Regions from separate parts of the Roseovarius aquimarinus genome, predicted to be linked through region 2. Evidence: riboswitches for the same ligand, from Rfam matches in the RefSeq annotation. Region 2 holds a riboswitch; the other holds the start of a gene.
What was found. Region 2 has a riboswitch for cobalamin ahead of ACGRVM_RS01425 (hypothetical protein). Riboswitches for the same ligand answer to the same signal wherever they lie in the genome.
Positions count from the first base shown of each region.

Region 1 (6,550 bases), 200 kb from region 2:
CACGAAGCCCCACATAGGCCGCCCGGCCCGGCTGGTTGAAGCCGCCCGCGGTCTCATAATCCTCGTCGAAGAGGTTCTCGAGCCGCAGGTAGATCTCGGCATTGTCGCTGAGATCATAGCTCACCCCGGCACCGACCAGCGTGTAATCGCCCACCTTGTTGTTCGCCGGTGCGAAGGCGCTCGGAACGATATCGGCGACGTGGCGGATATCGACATATCCCGCGAACCGCTCGGTGAAGTCGGCGCCGAGGCCGATCACGGCGTCATGCTTGGGCGTGCGGGTCAGGCGCGCGCCCTCGGTCTCGGCATCGGTATAGGTGTAGGCGCCAAAGAGGCGAAGCGCGTCCGTGAGCGCGACCTCGCCCGACAGCTCGATGCCTTTCGACGTCGTGGTGCCGGGAACCTGGTTGTAGCAGCCGAACCCGCTGCCGCAGGCCGTCGCGGCGCCGTCGAAATCGATCAGATCGTCGATATCAGTGTAGAACAGGGTCGCCTTGATGAAGCCGGCCTCGCCATAGGTCTTCTCGGCGCCCAGCTCGTAGCTGATGCTCTTCTCGGGCTGAAGGGCCGGATCGCCGAAACTGCTGAACCGCTCGAAAAGCGATGGGGCGCGGTAACCGGTCCCGACGACGGCGCGGAAGGCCAGATCTTCCACGGGGCGCCAGACGGCGGCGACGCGGCCGGTGGTCTCGCCGCCGAAGCTCGAGTTGTCATCATAGCGCAGCGCCGCCGAAAGATCGATTTGCTCGGTCGGGCTGAACAGCAGCTCGGCCGTCGCCGCGGAGTTGTCTTCCGAGCCGACGGTCGTGCCCGAGTCTATATCTTCGTCCGTGCGCTCCGCCCCGATATTCAGCACCGTGCGCGCGCCGAGTTCGGCACTGCCGAGATAGGACAGCGTGCGGCGCTCGCCTTCGAAGCGGGTGGTCCCGCCGGTCGGATCCTTCCGGTCGATGTCGAAATAGCTGTAGCTGAGCGTATGCGTCACCGCGCCCGTCTCAAGCGTGGCGAAGACGCGCGCGCCGAGTTCCTCGGTCGAAATCTCGCCGGTTGCGTTGTTCGAAAAACGGCTGCGGTCGATCTCGATATCGCCTTCGCGATAGAGCACCGAGCCGCCGATGGTCAGGGTCTCGGTCGCGTCGAATTCGGCGCTGCCGGTCAACGTGCTCTGCTCGAAGCCGTCCTTCTCGGTGTTGAAGCTCTGGGCCGAAATACCCTCCGACTCGACGCGCCCATAGGTGAGCGCAACGAAGCCGCGCTCGGACTTGTAGCCGCCGCTCAGCGATCCGGAGTAAGTGTCGAAGCTTCCGGCCTCGACTTGCGCCGCGCCTGAATAGCCCAGTTTTTCAGGGCGATACGTGGTGATGTTGATGACGCCACCGATCGCCTCCGAGCCGTAGAGCGCCGATTGCGAGCCCTTGAGCACTTCGACCCGCTCGACACCCGCTGCCGTGAGACCGCCGAAGTTGAACTGGTTCTGCGTGCCGGACGGGTCGGCCACGTCGATCCCGTTGATCTGCACGCCCACATAGCGCGACGGCAGGCCACGAATGAAGATGCCCGCGGACGCTCCGAGGCCGCCATTCGAGACAGAGGTGACGCCCGGCAGACGCGTCAGCGCATCGAGCACGGTCGTGTCGTTGCCGCCCGCATCATCGCCCTCCAGCACCTCGACCGTGGCGCCGGTGCGGCCGCGCTCGACAGGCGAGAGGCTGCTCGAAAGCACGATGGTGCCGAGGTCGAATGTCTGCTGGGCCTCGGCATGGCCGGCGGCGTGGGCCGCCGCGCCGGCGAGAATCGTGGTGGCGAGAAGTCTGGTCTTCATGGTCTGTCTCCGAACGCACCCTATTTCGGGCGCGCCTTGCGTCTTTGAATGAGCATGCGGAGAAGCGCGTGGCTTCCGCAGGCGGCGAGGATGCCACCACAACGGAAGGATCCGTTGCCCATGACGCGCCCCGCGTCCGGACAGGGTGAGCACTTCGGCAGGTCTCCTGACTCGCGGGTCACAGCTTGGCCGGGTCTTCCCACCGCAACGCGCGGCAGTGACATGTTCCGGCTTCGCTCGCCGCCTACAGTTGCGGGGGCAGTCGCGGAATTGGCCGATGGCCGAACCGCGTTCCCTATTATCCATCGCCCTCGCGGGCTTGGACCGAAGCACGACCTGCTTAGCGCGCGGCCCCCGCTGCGGAAAGAGGGAAAATCGAAAATTTTCGCGCGCGGCGACGTGCACGCTCAGCAGCGTACATGAACCTTGGCCAGTATCTCATTGAGATAAGGTGGAATGGTGGGTGGTGAGGGGCTCGAACCCCCGACATTTTCGGTGTAAACGAAACGCTCTACCAACTGAGCTAACCACCCGCTGGGCACGGATTAGCGCCATCGGCGCCCCCGCGCAAGAGCCTGGAGACTCACTCAGCCGTCGCGCTGCCGATCCGCCGCTCGCGGCCGTCCTCGAGATGGTAGACGCAGCCCTGCCCGTTCTCCTGCGCGCCCATCTCCTCGAAGGCCATACCCTGCGCAAGCCCGCGCAGCACCTGCCCCCAGAGGCCATGCGCCACCACGATGCTCGGTCCGCGCAGCCCATCGGCAAAGTTCCGCACCCGTATCATGAGCGCATCCAGCCCCTCGCCGCCCGGCGCGGCGGCATAGGTTTCAAGATCGCTCGCGCCCTTCGGCAACTCGGATTTGAGGCGGCCCTCCCAGGCGCCCGTGTCGATCTCGGCGAGGCGCGGGTCGACGACGGCGGGCGTGCCGGGCAAGGCGATGGCCGCCGTTTCGCGCGCGCGTCCGAGCGGCGAGACATAGATGCCGCCCGGCCCGGCCAAGACCTGCGCCAAGGCGGGCGCGATCAGCCCGGCTTGCCTGCGCGCGGCCCCTTGCGGTCAGCGGCGAGTCACGCCGCCCCTGAATGCGCCCGGCGAGGTTCCATTCGGTCTCGCCATGCCGCAGGAACCAGATCGGGGGCCAGTCAGGCAGATGCATGCGCGTCGCCTTGCGAAAAAGTCCCGGCGCCCCAACGCGAAACGGCGCCCGATCGGGGCGCCGCTGCGACTGGAGTGCCAGTGAAAGATGGTGGGTGATAAGAGATTTGAACTCCTGACATCTTCGATGTGAACGAAGCGCTCTACCACTGAGCTAATCACCCTTGGGATGGGTTTCTAGCGTCAGTCGCTGCCCTCTGCAACCGCTTCTTTCAGCGGATGACGCAGCGGCGCGGTGGAGGTGTCGATGGCGGCGTCGGGTATGCTCGCCGCGGTGGCGACGCCTGCGGGAATGCTCGCGACCGCCGCCGAAGGCTGGCGGATATTCGCAACGATGACGCGGGCTTGCGGCGTTTCCTTCACGCGCTTGCGCTTGATCTTGCCCATCGGTTGAAGGTTCAGCTCGCGCCCCTCGGCGAGAGAGGCGCCCAGAACCTCGAGCATGGCTTCGATGACGGGTTTCGCATGCTTCTTGGCGACGCCCGAACGCTCGACTACGAGCGAGATCAGCTCCTGCTTCTTGAGCTGCTCGGCACCCGCCTCGTCCGTCGCCTGGGCAGGCTTGGCAGGTCTTACATTCGTCTTTTCAACAGCTTGGGGCGCACTCTTCGCGCCGCCTTGCGCGGGTGCTGCCTTGGCGACGGCGAGCGGGGGCTTCGGCACCATCGTCGTCACGCTGCCCTGTGCGCGCAGCGGCGCGGGCGGCTTGGGCGGCATCGCGCTCGCGCGGCTCGTCTTGGGGCTCTTGCTTTTCATCTTGCTGCCTGTCGTCTTGCGGCTGACCATTTCGGCTGCCTCCCTTTATGGGTTATGATTGTTGACTGCTCGGCGACGATCATAGCCCCAAGCGTGTCAATATGCCAGCTTTACCTTCAAATGCAGGCTCAGCGCCCTTTGAAGAGCCCGCCCAGAATGCCCCTGACGAGACGCCGTCCGGTTGTCCCCTGAAGCTCCTTGAGAAGCGCGCCGGTGAGCGCCTCGCCGAAACCGCCCTCGCTCTCGCGCCGCGCGCTCGAGCGTGCGGTCCGGCTTCCGGAATAGCGCCGCCCGGCATTGAATTCGCGCTCCGCCACCGATTGCGCCTCGGCGGCGTCTTCGGCTTCGGCGGCCTCGGCGGCCGCGGCCTCGGCGCGCGATTTCAGCATCTCGTAGGCCGACTCGCGATCGACGCGGGTCTCGTATTTTCCGGCGGCTGGGGACGAAGCCTGCGCCGCGCGGCGCGCGGCGGCGTCGATCGGCCCGAGTTTCGAGGAGGGCGGACGAATGAGCGTGCGCTCGACCACGCCCGGCACGCCCTTGTCCTCGAGCATGGAGGTCACGGCCTCGCCCACGCCGACATCGCGGATCGCGTCCACCGTCTCGAAACGCGCATTGGGCCGATAGGTCTCGGCGGCGCGGCTGAGCGCCTTTCGGTCGCGCGCGGTGAAGGCACGCAGCGCATGCTGCACCCGGTTGCCGAGCTGGCCCAGAATATCCTCGGGCACGTCATCGGGGTTCTGCGTGATGAAATAGATGCCGACGCCCTTGGAGCGGATGAGCCGCGCCACCTGCTCGACCTTGTCGACCAACGCCTTGGGCGCATCGTCGAAGAGCAGATGCGCCTCGTCGAAGAAAAAGACGAGCTTGGGCTTGTCCGGATCGCCCACCTCGGGCAGCGTCTCGAAAAGCTCGGAGAGCAGCCACAGAAGGAAGGTGGCATAGAGCCGGGGCGAGCCCATCAGCTTGTCCGCCGCGAGGATGTTGATCTGCCCGCGCCCGTCCGCGCCGACATGCATCAGATCACCCAGCTCGAGCGCCGGTTCTCCGAAAAGTTCGGCGCCGCCCTGGTTCTCGAGCACCATCAGCTGGCGCTGGATCGCGCCCACGGACTGCGTCGAGACATTGCCGTAGCGCAGCGACAGCGCATCGCGGTTCTCGCCCACCCAGACCAGCAGCGCCTGAAGGTCCTTGAGATCGAGGAGCGGCATGCCCTCCTCGTCGGCGACGCGAAAGGCGATGTTCATGACACCCTCCTGCGCCTCGCTGAGCTCCATCAGGCGGCTGAGGAGAAGCGGCCCCATCTCGGCCAGCGTGGTGCGCACGGGGTGGCCCTGTTCCCCGAAGAGGTCCCAGAAGGTGACGGGAAAGGCGTCATAGCCGTAATCCGCGAGGCCGATCTTCTCGGCGCGGCTGGTGAAGGCGCCGTGCAGCTTGAAGCTCTCGCTCCCGGCTTCGGCGAGACCCGAGAGATCGCCCTTCACGTCCGACAGGAAGACCGGCACGCCGGCGGCGGAAAAACCCTCGGCCAGGATCTGCAAGGTCACCGTCTTGCCCGTGCCCGTGGCCCCGGCGATCAGCCCGTGACGATTGGCGTATTTCAGAGCGAGGCGCTGCGCCTCGGAATAGTCCGGCCCGCCGCCGCCGATGAAAATGCTGCCCGTCATGCGTCTCGATCCCCCAAATCGCCGCGCGGCTCAAAAACCGCGCCGCGTGACCATACAATCTTAACCTTTCCCCGCCAGTATCAAATTCGTCCCCGCGCGCATGTCCTCCTTGCGGCGGGGCCATGTCCTCCCTGTCAGACTGGCCGCGCTCGTTGTGAGTGCGGCCTTTTTTCGGGCCACCGTGGCGCGCATTTCTCCGGCCGGCAATCATGTCGGAAAGCTGCCTTATTTTGACTGTTGACGACGATTCTCCGCTGTCGTAGCGTTCACTGCAATTATTAAGTCGGCCAAGTCCGGCAGGGAGATCACGGAAGAAGGGGCCAGCCGGCCCCTTTTTCTATGCGCAGAGGCTTCGTGCCGGGTTTTGTCCCTGCTCCGAGCGCGCTTGCGGAAATCCGCTATGAGGCGGACGGCGCCGCGAAATTTGGCCCTGACAGTGCCCGCGCGTCATGTTAGATGCGCCGGGACGCCCGGAGTGATCCGGGAAACTTCAAGCATGAAGGGGACATTATGCCCAACTCGATTTCCATCCTGACCCTTGCCGCCGCTCTGGGCCTCGCGGGCGCCGCGATGGCGCAGGACACGGCCGTAGAGCCCGAAGCCGACAGCGCCGCCGAAACCGCGGCGGAGACGGCCACCGATGCCGCTCCCGAGGGCGCGGAGAGCACCGAAGCCGCCGAAGGCACCGAGGCCGAGGCGGGCGAGGATGCCGCGGCCGATGGCGCGGGCAACGCCTTCTCGACGGGCCGCGAAGTCTCGGACGAGGAGCCGCCCGTCTATGTCAAGGAGCAGTTCGGCGATTGGAACCTGCGCTGCTTCCGCAACCCCGATGGCGAAGACCCCTGCCAGCTTTACCAGTTGCTGCGCGAGGAAGGCGGCAATCCCGTGGCCGAGTTCAGCGTCTTCCGCATCGAGGGTCAGGAGCCTGCCGTGGCGGGTGCGACGGCGATCGTGCCGCTGGTCACGCTGCTGACCGAGGAGCTGAAGCTGTCGGTCGATGGCGGCACCGCCAAGAGCTATCCCTACCGCGTCTGCACCGAGGCCGGCTGCGTCGCGCAGATGGGCCTGACGCAGGCCGATGTCGACCAGTTCAAGCGCGGCGCCACGGCGCAGATCACGCTGGTCCCGGCGCAGGCGCCAGACCAGAAG
Region 1 covers NZ_JBIHMM010000001.1:488,164-494,713, reverse strand. The annotation lists gene ACGRVM_RS02385 (TonB-dependent receptor plug domain-containing protein) at 1-1,822, opposite strand, end outside; cobalamin riboswitch at 1,962-2,166, opposite strand; tRNA gene ACGRVM_RS02380 (tRNA-Val) at 2,280-2,355, opposite strand; gene ACGRVM_RS02375 (histidine phosphatase family protein) at 2,406-2,822, opposite strand; partial or broken gene ACGRVM_RS02370 (histidine phosphatase family protein) at 2,908-2,979, opposite strand; tRNA gene ACGRVM_RS02365 (tRNA-Val) at 3,068-3,142, opposite strand; gene ACGRVM_RS02360 (HU family DNA-binding protein) at 3,162-3,734, opposite strand; gene ACGRVM_RS02355 (helicase HerA-like domain-containing protein) at 3,863-5,401, opposite strand; gene ACGRVM_RS02350 (invasion associated locus B family protein) at 5,912-6,550, shown strand, end outside.
Region 1: linked by a shared signal. The riboswitch ahead of ACGRVM_RS02385 (TonB-dependent receptor plug domain-containing protein) and the one ahead of ACGRVM_RS01425 (hypothetical protein) in region 2 are both predicted to bind cobalamin.

Region 2 (6,550 bases):
CAAAAAGACGACAGAATAAAAGGGGTAGTCACGCGATGAGCGATATCGACGCGATGCAAGGCCGGATCATGGCGGCGCTGGACAGGATCGGGCAGGGCCTCGACGGGCTGGGTGGCGCTGGGACCGCGGCCGGCTCGGAGGAGATCGAGACGCTGCGCCAGCAGATCGAGGACGAAAAGCTCGCCAATGCCCAGCTAGAGGAGCGCGTCAAGCAGCTCGGCGCGCGCGCCCGCGAGGCCGAGGCCGAGCTCGAGCGCGTCAAGGCCGCCGCCCAGAGCGGTGCGCAGGACGCGGCGCATGCCAGCGCGCTGAAGAAGATCGACGGCGATCTGCAATCGCTGCGCCACGCGAACCAGCAACTGCGCGAGAACAACGCCAAGCTGCGCGAGGCCAATGCCCAAGGCGTCGCCGAGCCGCATCTCATCAACAAGGCGATGATGGCCGAGCTCGACGGGCTGCGCGCGACCCGCGCCGCCGACCGGGCCGAGATGGACGCGATCCTGGGCGAGCTGGCCCGGATCGGCGAGGGCGCCGGGAGCGCCGATGGCACCGAAATGGAGGATGCATGATGCCCGAGGTCGATATCGAGATCGGTGGCCGCAACTTTCAGGTGTCCTGCCAGGAGGGCGAGGAGCATTTCCTGCATTCGGCGGCCAAGATGCTGGACGAGGAAGCCTCGGTGCTGGCCGCCCAGATCGGTCGCATCCCCGAGGCGCGGATGCTGCTGATGGCGGGCCTTATGCTGGCCGACAAGACCGCTGGCCTTCAAGATCGGCTGGCCGAGGTCGAGGCCGAACTGACCAGCCTGCGCGACACCCCCGCGCCCGCACCGGAGCGGGTCGAAGTGCCTGTGGTGCCTGCTTCGGTGACCGACACGCTGGCCGAGATCGCCGCGCGCGCCGAAGCGCTGGCCGAGACGCTGGATGGGCGCAAGGCGGGCTGAGCGGGCCGAGAAGTCCCGTCATGCGCAAACGAAAAGGGCCGGAGAATGCTCCGGCCCTTCTGCGTTGAACCGAGCGGGATTTACATCCAGTTGCTGCGCTCGACGCGCTCGATCTCGCTCATTTCGCCTGCGGTGTAATCGATCGCATAGCGCGGCTCGCCCGCGACGTCATCGATCACGCTGACATTGCTGCGCGGGAAAAACCACAGCATCTCATCATCGTCGAGCGTATCAACGGGATCGACGAGGATGCCGGCAACTTCGTTGTTGTCCGTCATGACGACATCCTGCACCTGACCGATCTTCTTGAGCTTGTCGCCGTCGATCGGTGCCTCCGTGTTTCCGACACCGCGCTCGGTCGTGACCACATCGCTGCCGACGAGGCCGGTCGAGCTATAGCTGTCGGGCGGGAACTTGCCGGAATAGACTTCGGAGGTCGGTTGATTCTGCTGGCGTGTGTTCAGATCATCGGCCGCCAGTGCCGGTGTCGTGGCGAGAATCGTTGCTGTTGCGAGCGTTACGAAACGTTTCATCAGAACTCTCCTTGCGTTGCGTTTCAGATGCCGAAAAAACCGATGCCCCCCGGGCGAAGTTCCTGATCTTGGAAAAAACTGCACGCCGCCCGCCAGGATGCTGGGAACATAGGCCGAACATCTATTTAACTTCTCTGCCCGGGCGGCTATGCTGCCGCGCATGAGCAGCTTTGACGAATCCGATGCCTTCGAGGGCGCGTCCCTGTCGTCCCGCGCGATGGCCGCGCGCCCGGTTCCCTATCTCGAGGGTCTCAACCCCGAGCAGAGGCAGGCGGTCGAAACGCTCGACGGGCCGGTCCTCATGCTGGCGGGGGCGGGCACGGGCAAGACCAAGGCGCTGACGACGCGCATCGTGCATTTGCTCAACACCGGCCGCGCACGCCCGAACGAGGTGCTGGCGGTGACCTTCACCAACAAGGCCGCGCGCGAGATGAAGACGCGCGTCGGCACGCTTCTGGGCCAATCCATCGAAGGGATGCCGTGGCTCGGCACGTTCCACTCGATCTGCGTCAAGCTTCTGCGCCGCCATGCCGAATTGATCGGCGTTGCGGGCACGAATCTCACGCTCAAGTCGAATTTCACCATTCTCGACACCGACGATCAGCTTCGCCTTCTCAAGCAACTCGTGCAGGCCGCCGGAATCGACGACAAGCGTTGGCCCGCGCGACAATTGGCGGGCGTCATCGACAACTGGAAGAACCGCGCGTGGATGCCGGACAAGGTGCCCGCCGCCGAGGCGAGCGCCTATAACGGCAAGGGGGTCGCGCTCTACAAGCAGTACCAGCGCCGCCTGATCGAACTCAACGCCGTCGATTTCGGCGATCTGCTGCTCCATGTCGTCACGATCTTTCAGACCCATGACGATATTCTACAGCAATATCAGCGCTGGTTCCGCTACATCCTCGTGGACGAGTATCAGGACACGAACGTCGCGCAATATCTGTGGCTGCGGCTTCTGGCGGGCGGGCACAAGAATATCTGCTGCGTGGGCGACGACGACCAGTCGATCTATGGCTGGCGCGGCGCCGAGGTGGGCAACATCCTGCGCTTCGAGACGGATTTTCCGGGTGCGCATGTCGTCCGGCTCGAGCAGAATTACCGCTCGACGCCGCATATCCTCGCCGCCGCGTCGGGCGTGATCGCGGGCAATCAGGGACGCCTCGGCAAGGAGCTTTGGACCGAGGTGGAGGAGGGCGAGAGGGTCCGCCTCATCGGCCATTGGGACGGCGAGGAGGAAGCCCGCTGGATCGGCGAGGAGATCGAGGCGATGCAGCGCGGCACGCGCGGCATGCGCGCTTTCGGCCTCGACGACATGGCGATCCTCGTGCGCGCCTCGCACCAGATGCGCGCTTTCGAGGACCGCTTCCTGACCATCGGTCTGCCCTACCGCGTCATCGGCGGGCCGCGCTTCTACGAGCGGATGGAGATCCGTGACGCGATGGCCTATTTCCGCTGCGTGACCTCGCCCTCGGACGATCTGGCGTTCGAGCGGATCGTGAACACCCCGAAGCGCGGCCTCGGCGACAAGGCGCAGCAGAAGATGCAGGTGACCGCCCGCCAGAACGGCGTGCCCCTGATCGAGGGCGCGCGTATCCTGCTCGAAGAGGGCGGGATCACCGGCAAGGGCGCGCGCGAGTTGCAGCTTCTTCTCGACGGCCTCACCCGCTGGGGCCGCATGAATGGCGACAAGGCGGTCAGCCATGTCGAGCTGGCCGAGATCATCCTCGACGAATCCGGCTATACCGAGATGTGGCAGAACGACAAGACGCCCGAGGCGCCGGGCCGGCTCGAAAACCTCAAGGAACTGGTCAAGGCGCTGGAGAATTTCGAGAACCTCACCGGCTTTCTCGAGCATGTCAGCCTCATCATGGATAACGAGAGCGACGATGCCGGAGCGAAAGTCAGCATCATGACGCTGCACGCCGCCAAGGGTCTCGAGTTTCCGGCGGTCTTTCTGCCCGGCTGGGAGGATGGCCTCTTCCCCTCGCAGCGCTCGATGGACGAGTCTGGTCTCAAGGGCGTCGAGGAGGAGCGGCGGCTCGCCTATGTCGGCATCACCCGCGCCGAGGAGGTCTGCACGATCTCCTTCGCGGGAAATCGCCGCGTCTTCGGCCAGTGGCAATCCTCGCTGCCCTCGCGCTTCATCGACGAGCTGCCCGAGGCGCATGTCGAGGTGCTGACGCCGCCCGGTCTCTATGGTGGCGGCTATGGCGCGGCGGCCGGTGTCCAGAACAGCATCGACGCGCGCGTGGCCGAGGCGAATGTCTACAACTCGCCCGGCTGGAAACGGATGCAGGCCCGCGCGGGGCAACGTCCCACGGCCCAGCCGCGCGAGGCGACATCGCCGGTGATCGACATGGCCGCCGCATCCTCGCACACGGTGGGCGAGCGGGTGTTCCATCAGAAATTCGGCTATGGCGAGATCGTCGCGCTCGAAGGCGACAAGCTCGAGATCGCTTTCGAGAAGGCCGGCACCAAGAAGGTCGTCGCGCGCTATGTGACCAGCCCGGACGACGTGCCGTTCTAGGCACCGCGCGCCCCTTTTCTTCTTGCCCCAAATATCCCTGCCGGAGGCGCAGGCCGCTTTCCGCGCGAGGGCGGCATGAATCGTTGCGCGCTCCTGCCGAATGCGCTTAGGTGATCGTCCAGGGTGCCGCGCGCTGCGCGGAGAATTGGGAAGCCGGTGGAAATCCGGCACTGCCCCCGCAACGGTCAGGGTGGGCGAGACGGCAAGAGCCACTGGGCGTATCCGCCCGGGAAGGATGCCGGATCATGGAGCGCCGCGGCGCTCCGGCCCCTCGAAGTCCGGAAACCAGCCTTGGACGATGACGTCAAACCGCGTGGGGCGGTGGGGGCGGCGTGACGGGTCCGCAGGATGCGGCCACCGTCCTTGCCCTCGCAGCCGCCCGCGCCCCAGGAGGTCCGGGGTTGGGCCGAGGAGAAGACTAGAGATGACCGTGACCCAGATCCTGAACGGGCTCGAGCGCGTGGAGGCCGTGGGCGCCGATGCCGATGCGGCGGCGCGCATGGGGCTGCTCGAATGGGCCTTCGCCCTGCCGGGCGCCGCCACGCCCGAAGCCGCGCGCGCGGCGCTCGACGCCGCGCCCGACCGTGTCGAGAGCGCGGCCGCGCGCGCCTTCGTACGCTATCTCGGCGAGGCGAGCACGCCCATGCCTCCCCCGGCGCGCCGGGGGCGCAAGGCGCGGTTTCACTAGCCGCGCCGCCGCGCCCCGATGCCCGTATAGATGCAGGACAGCGCGAAGAGGCCCGCCGCGGCGCTGACGATGGTCGGCCCCGTGGGCGTGTCGAGCCGGTAGGATACGAAAAGGCCCGATCCCGCCGAGGCGACCGCAAGCATGGCGGCGATCAGCGCCATGCCTTCGGGCGTGCGAGCGAAGGGCCGCGCCGTCGCGGCGGGGATGATGAGCAGCGCCGTGATGAGGAGCGCGCCGACCACCTTGATCGCGACCGCCACGACGATGGCGAGGGCGAGGGTGAGGATCAGTTCCTCCCGGCGCGGCTCGATGCCGCTGGCGCGCGCCAGATCCGGATCGAGCGTCGCCGTCAGAAGCGCCGACCAGCGCCAGCAGACCAGCGCCAGAACCAGCGCGGCCCCGCCCCAGATGATGCCCAGATCCCCGCGCGAGACCGACAGGATATCGCCGAAGAGGAAGGCCATCACATCGACGCGCACGCCGTCGAGAAGCGATACGCTGACGAGGCCGATCGCCAGCGCCGAATGCGCCAGCACGCCCAGCACGGTGTCGACGCTGCGCCCGCGCCCCGAAAGGGCCGTCACGAGCGAGGCCATGCAGAGCGCCACGAGGAGCGCGCCCGTGAAGATCGGCAGCGACAGCGCGAGCGAGAGCGCGACGCCGAGAATCGCCGCATGAGCCGTCGCATCCCCGAAATACGCCATGCGGCGCCAGACGACGAAACAGCCGAGAGGCGCCGCCGCCAGCCCCGTGCCGATCCCGGCAAGCGCCGCGCGCGTCATGAAATCATCCAGCATCGATTACCTTCTCCGGCTCTTTCGGGCCGTGCTCATGCGCGCAATCCTCGCCATGCACATGGTCATGGCGGTGGCGGTAGAGCGCCAACGCGCCTTGCGTGCCTTCGCCGAACAGCGCGCGATAGACCGGCGCCTCGGCCACGACCTCGGGCGTGCCTTCGCAGCAGATATGCCCGTTAAGGCAGATCACCCGGTCCGAGGCGCTCATCACGACATGCAGATCATGGCTCACCATCAGAACGGCGCAGCCCGTCTCGCGGCGCACATCCTCGATCTGGCGGTAGAAGGCGGCGGCGCCCGGCTGATCGAGCCCCGCCGCGCCTTCGTCGAGCATCAGAAGGTCCGGCTTCTCCAGAAGGGCGCGGGCCAGAAGGACGCGCTGGAATTGGCCGCCCGAGAGGCCCGCCATGGGGCGCTGAGCGATGTCCGGCACACCCGCCGCGATGAGCGCCTCGGCCGCAGCGCGGGCGCAGACGCGGCGCGGCAGGCCCAGAAAGCGGCGCACGGTGATGGGCAGGCTCGCGTCGAGGACGAGGCGCTGGGGCACATACCCGAGCCGCAGGCCCGGCTTGCGGCGGATCTCTCCCCGGCTGGGCCGCACACCGCCGAGAAGCGTGCGCAGGAAGGTGGACTTGCCCGAGCCATTGGGACCGACGATGGTCACGATCTCGCCGCGCCGAATGCTGAAATCGATATTGTCCAGAATGGTTTGCGAACCAATCTTGATGTTTAGGCCACGGCTCTCGATCAGCGCCTCTTCAGCGCCGCTTCGGCTCTTCGGTAGCGTCATGCTCGGGCCTCGTTATCGGTGCGGCAGACCCGGCAAAGGCCGATCGCCTCGCGCGTCACGCCTTCGATCTCGAAATGCGCTTCCTCGGCGGCGCGCGCCAACTCGCCCGCGCCCGGTGCGGTGTCGGCTTCGTCCACCCGTTTGCAGTTGCGACAGATCAGAAAGGCGGGCGCGTGGCGCTGCCCGGTATGGGCACAGGCGATGAAGGCGTTGAGCCGTTCGATTCGATGCGCGAAGCCGTGGCTGACCAGAAAATCGAGCGCGCGGTAGGC
Region 2 covers NZ_JBIHMM010000001.1:291,549-298,098, forward strand. The annotation lists gene ACGRVM_RS01405 (hypothetical protein) at 36-569, shown strand; gene ACGRVM_RS01410 (cell division protein ZapA) at 569-943, shown strand; gene ACGRVM_RS01415 (hypothetical protein) at 1,024-1,476, opposite strand; gene ACGRVM_RS01420 (ATP-dependent helicase) at 1,637-4,003, shown strand; cobalamin riboswitch at 4,108-4,311, shown strand; gene ACGRVM_RS01425 (hypothetical protein) at 4,428-4,691, shown strand; gene ACGRVM_RS01430 (iron chelate uptake ABC transporter family permease subunit) at 4,688-5,488, opposite strand; gene ACGRVM_RS01435 (ATP-binding cassette domain-containing protein) at 5,478-6,278, opposite strand; gene ACGRVM_RS01440 (Fur family transcriptional regulator) at 6,275-6,550, opposite strand, start outside.